One region of the Caballeronia sp. 11_S32 genome, then DNA from elsewhere that is predicted to be linked to it. Evidence: riboswitches for the same ligand, from Rfam matches in the RefSeq annotation. Region 1 holds a riboswitch; the other holds the start of a gene.
The links. A riboswitch is a leader RNA that binds a small molecule or an ion and turns the genes downstream of it on or off. The one in region 1 is predicted to bind manganese.
Positions count from the first base shown of each region.

Region 2: linked by a shared signal. The riboswitch ahead of AC1Z32_RS14280 (sodium:calcium antiporter) and the one ahead of mntP (manganese efflux pump MntP) in region 1 are both predicted to bind manganese.

Region 1 covers NZ_JBXOWH010000001.1:109,615-111,803, forward strand. The annotation lists gene AC1Z32_RS00515 (hypothetical protein) at 1-233, shown strand, start outside; gene AC1Z32_RS00520 (ester cyclase) at 230-676, opposite strand; yybP-ykoY riboswitch at 772-943, shown strand; gene mntP (manganese efflux pump MntP) at 952-1,521, shown strand; gene AC1Z32_RS00530 (DUF6632 domain-containing protein) at 1,487-1,921, opposite strand; gene alr (alanine racemase) at 2,099-2,189, shown strand, end outside.
Region 2 covers NZ_JBXOWH010000003.1:572,627-574,815, reverse strand. The annotation lists gene AC1Z32_RS14280 (sodium:calcium antiporter) at 1-888, opposite strand, end outside; yybP-ykoY riboswitch at 977-1,152, opposite strand; gene AC1Z32_RS14275 (ABC transporter substrate-binding protein) at 1,339-2,189, shown strand, end outside.

The sequences.
Region 1 (2,189 bases):
CGGCGGGTTTCGCGCGCATGCGCGAGTTGGGCGCGGCCGTGCAGGAGGCGCGGTCCGCGGCGCGGCAGCGTGAAATGCTGTTCTTCGATTCCTTCAGCACCAATGTGCCCGCGTTGCGCGAGGCGGCGCGCGCGCTGGAGCGGCTCGACACGACGCTCGTCGGACTGTGCGTCGAGCATGTCCTGCGAAGGAACGCGCCGGCGGGCGTGAAGTTGCGGACCCGAGGCGGCTAGACCGGCGGATTCATCGTCGGCGGCACTGCGTCGAGTTGCCGGAACACGCTCAGCCAGTCCTCGAGATGCCAGGTTTTCGACACGCGGCCGTCGCGCAGTTCGTGGAACGAGTGGATGGCGAAGCGGATCGGCTTCTTCGTCGCGGCGATGCCCATCAGCGGGCCGGACTGCGTGCCGCTCACTTCCGCGCGTATGCCGACGCGATTGTCCTGCATCAGCATGTCGAGAATCTCGATGTGCATGTCGGGCAGCGCGGTCGCGAGATCGTCGAAGATGGGGATCATCTGATCGGGACCGGGCTTTTGTCCGGGCGGCTCGGGAATGTACTGCCAGTCGGGCGTCACGGCCTGCCGCAAGAGCGCGACGTCTTTCGTGGAAAACGCGCGATAGAGCAGTTCGACCGCCTCGCGCGCGGCCGGTTGAGTCAGGTGGGCTGCCTGCATGGTGCCTCCTCGGAGTGCGGTGAGGGCGCTGCGCGATCACTCTACCTTAACCGATACGTGAATTCAGGAACGGTCGCGAAGCCGTGTTAAGCTCACGACTCTTCGCTGGGGAGTAGCCGGCTTTTCCGCACCGGAAAAGCGCTCATGTCAACACGCTCGGTCAGTCAGGCCGTGGCATGGGCAGCCATCACAGGTTGGCAAGACCATCGACAGAATTCGCGACCGGTCGGGCGCGCGTTCTGTCGTTCCATCTTGCCCGACCAGAGCGCTACTCGATGAATCTCGCCTCCACAATATTCCTGGCCTTCGCCATGTCCACCGACGCCTTCGCCGCCGCTGTCGGCAAGGGCGCGACCCTGCACAAGCCGCGCATCGCCGAAGCGCTGAAGACCGGTGTGATCTTCGGCGTGATCGAGGCGATCACGCCGCTCGTCGGCTGGGCGCTCGGCCGGGCCGCCGCGCAGTACGTGACCGCCTGGGACCACTGGATCGCGTTCGGCCTGCTGTTCCTGCTCGGCGCGCGCATGATCCGCGAAGGCCTCAGCAGCGCGGCCCACGAAGAGGAAAAGCCCAATTCGCATTCGTTCTGGGTGCTCGCGCTCACCGGCTTCGCCACCAGCATCGACGCGATGGCGGTCGGCGCGGGTCTCGCGTTCATCGATGTCGATATCTTCTCGACGGCCGCGACCATCGGCTTCGCGACCATGCTGATGGTGACGATCGGCGTGATGGTCGGGCGGCTCGTCGGCGCGACCATCGGCAAGCGGGCGGAGATCGTCGGCGGGCTGATCCTGATCGGCGTCGGCAGCGTCATTCTGGCCGAGCATCTCGGCTATCTGAGCTGAGCACGCGCGCCCGCCTAAGCGTGTCGCCGCGCGGCGTGAAAATCGCGAGCGCGGCAGCGACGATAAAAAGCGCGGGGACATCGCCCGCGAGATGACCGAGATGTCCGCCGCCGAACGATTGCACCGTCATGATCGCGCCGTGCACGACGCTCGACCACACCGTGAACCAGATGAGGCTCAGATGTTTCAGCGGCTCGCGCGATGCGATCAGCAGGAACACGCCGAGCGTCGCATAGATGCCGACGATCATCAGCGCGTACTCGGAGCGGCCTTCGTGGCCCGATTCCCACGCCCATCCCGAAGGCCATAGCCGCATCAGCGGATAGAGGCCGAAGAGCGCGATCAGTCCGACGATCACGAGCACGATGCGCAGACAGGCGAGACGGCGGGCGTCGTTCATGGCGGGCTCCTTGGCGCGTGCGCGGCATGAGTCGCACGATACCGCGAAGCGCACAGAAGGCACGCCGAATGCGAAAGGCGTTTCGACCAAAAATCGGCAAAAATATATTAACAACAACTGCTATTTGGCCGATACGATCCATCAATCCACTGCCTTCAACCCAAAACTCAGCACGCCATGCCACGCCCGATCTCCGCGCGCATTCATCTCGACGCCGTTCGTCACAATCTCCAACTCGTCAAACGCACGGCGCCGTCGTCGCGCGTCT
Region 2 (2,189 bases), on a different contig from region 1:
CAGCACGCCGGTCAGCACCTCGATCCGCGGTTCCCAGGGCGTCAGCATGATGCCGATCGCCGGCAGTAACGTCCCCTGAAACACCATCGCTCCAGTGATATTGCCGAACGCCAGCGTGTCCTTCCCCCGGCGTGCCCAAAGAATGCTGTTCACCTTCTCGGGCAGTTCAGTCGCGATCGGGATGATGATGAGCGACAGCAGCAACGCAGAAATCCCGAGCGCATGCGACACGCCCTCGACGCCGTGAATGAAGCCCTTCGCCCCGCCGACGAGCAGCACGATGCCGACGAGAAACTGCAACATGATGGAGCCGAGCGAAGTCCGCAAACCGACACGCGAAGCAAACAACGGCTCGGGCGCTTCCGTCCCGTGCCCGCTCTCGACGAGCTCCGCCGAAGCCCTGAACGTCGAAATCACATAGACGACATAGAGTCCGACGAGCCCCACCGCGAACACGGCCCGCACCGGCCACGCATGATGCGGCACGAACATGGCCGCGCACGCGATCAGGAACGCGAACAGAAAGAAGTTGAGATCGCGCACGAACCCGCTGTGCTCCGGCATGATCCGGCCGCGCAAGCCGCGCGACTTGAGAATCGCGACCGTCATCAGGCAAGTCGACAGCGTCGCGAGCATCAGCGGCGCGCCGAGAATCGCGCCGACGCCGATCTCCTCGTTGACCGCACGGCTAGACGTGCCGCCGAGCAACGCGATGATCGGCACCGTCGTTTCCGGCAACGCGGTGCCGACCGCCGCGAACAGCGAACCGGTCACGCCCTCGGAGATGCCGAGCCGCTCGCCGAGGTGTTCGAGCGCGTTCGTGAATAGCTCCGACGCGATCAGAATGATCGCGAGCATCAGCGCGAGTTCGACAAAGAGCATCGTCATGCGGCACCTCGCATCGAAGAATGCGGCAGGCGCGCAGGCGTGCACGAACGACGGGGATATTGTGATTGTGGGGACACGATGATTCCACGGCCGGACGTCGAGCGAACCACGATGCGCCACGCGCCGTCCGACCAAGAACGACATAACGCATCGATGGTCTCGCCAAACCGTTCCGGTCGAACGCGCCACGGCAGCAGGGCCGAGGATGTTGACGCGTTCTCCTTCGCACGCGAAGGAAGGCTACTCCCCAAAGACGGCGCAAGTTTAGCCTGATGCACACCGTTTCAGCAAGCCGCGAATAAGCGTATGCCGATCGAATCGTTGTCGGCGATAGAGGCATTCGCTAATCTAGCCGCGCCGGGCGCGCCGCTTGCTTCGCGTGCCCAAGCGATCCGACGAGACCGAAACAAGAACCAAACGCTGTGTGACCGCAAGGTCACGGGAGATCTCATGCGCCTGAAATTCTTCGCCGCCGCTGCGGCAGCTGCAATGCTCGCCGCGCCGACGCTCGCGATGTCCAAGCCGCTCACAGTCTGCACCGAATCGAGCCCGGACGGCTTCGATGTCGTCCAGTTCAATTCGCTCGTGACGACGAACGCGTCCGCGGACGTGATCTTCAACACGCTCGTCTCCTACGACGAGGCCGCGAAGAAGGTCGCACCCTCGCTCGCGGAAAAGTGGGACGTGAGCGGCGATGGCCTCACCTACACGTTCCGTCTGCGTCCGAACGTTCAGTTCCAGACGACCGACTACTTCAAGCCGACGCGCCCGCTCAATGCCGACGACGTCGTGTTCACGTTCTCGCGCATGCTCGACGACAGCAATCCGTGGCACAAGGTCGCGGGCGCGAGCGGCTTTCCGCACGCGCAGTCGATGGGCCTCGTGAAGCTCATCAAAGCCGTCTCGAAAGTCGATGACCATACCGTGAAATTCGAGCTCAACGAGCCGAACGCGACCTTCGTGCCGATTCTCACGATGGGCTTCGCGTCTATCTATTCGTCGGAATACGCGGACAAGCTGCTGAAAGCCAACCAGCAAACCGATCTGAACAGCAAGCCGGTTGGCACCGGTCCGTTCGTGCTGAAGAGCTACACGAAGGATTCGGTGATCCGCTACGACGTCAATCCGTCGTACTGGGGCGCGAAGCCGAAAATCGATCGCCTGATTTATGCGATCACGCCGGACGCCTCCGTGCGCGCGCAGAAGATCAAGGCGGGCGAATGCCAGATCGCGCTGTCGCCGAAGCCGCAGGACGTGCTCGACGCGAAGAAGGACAAGTCGCTGAAAGTGAGCGAAGCGCC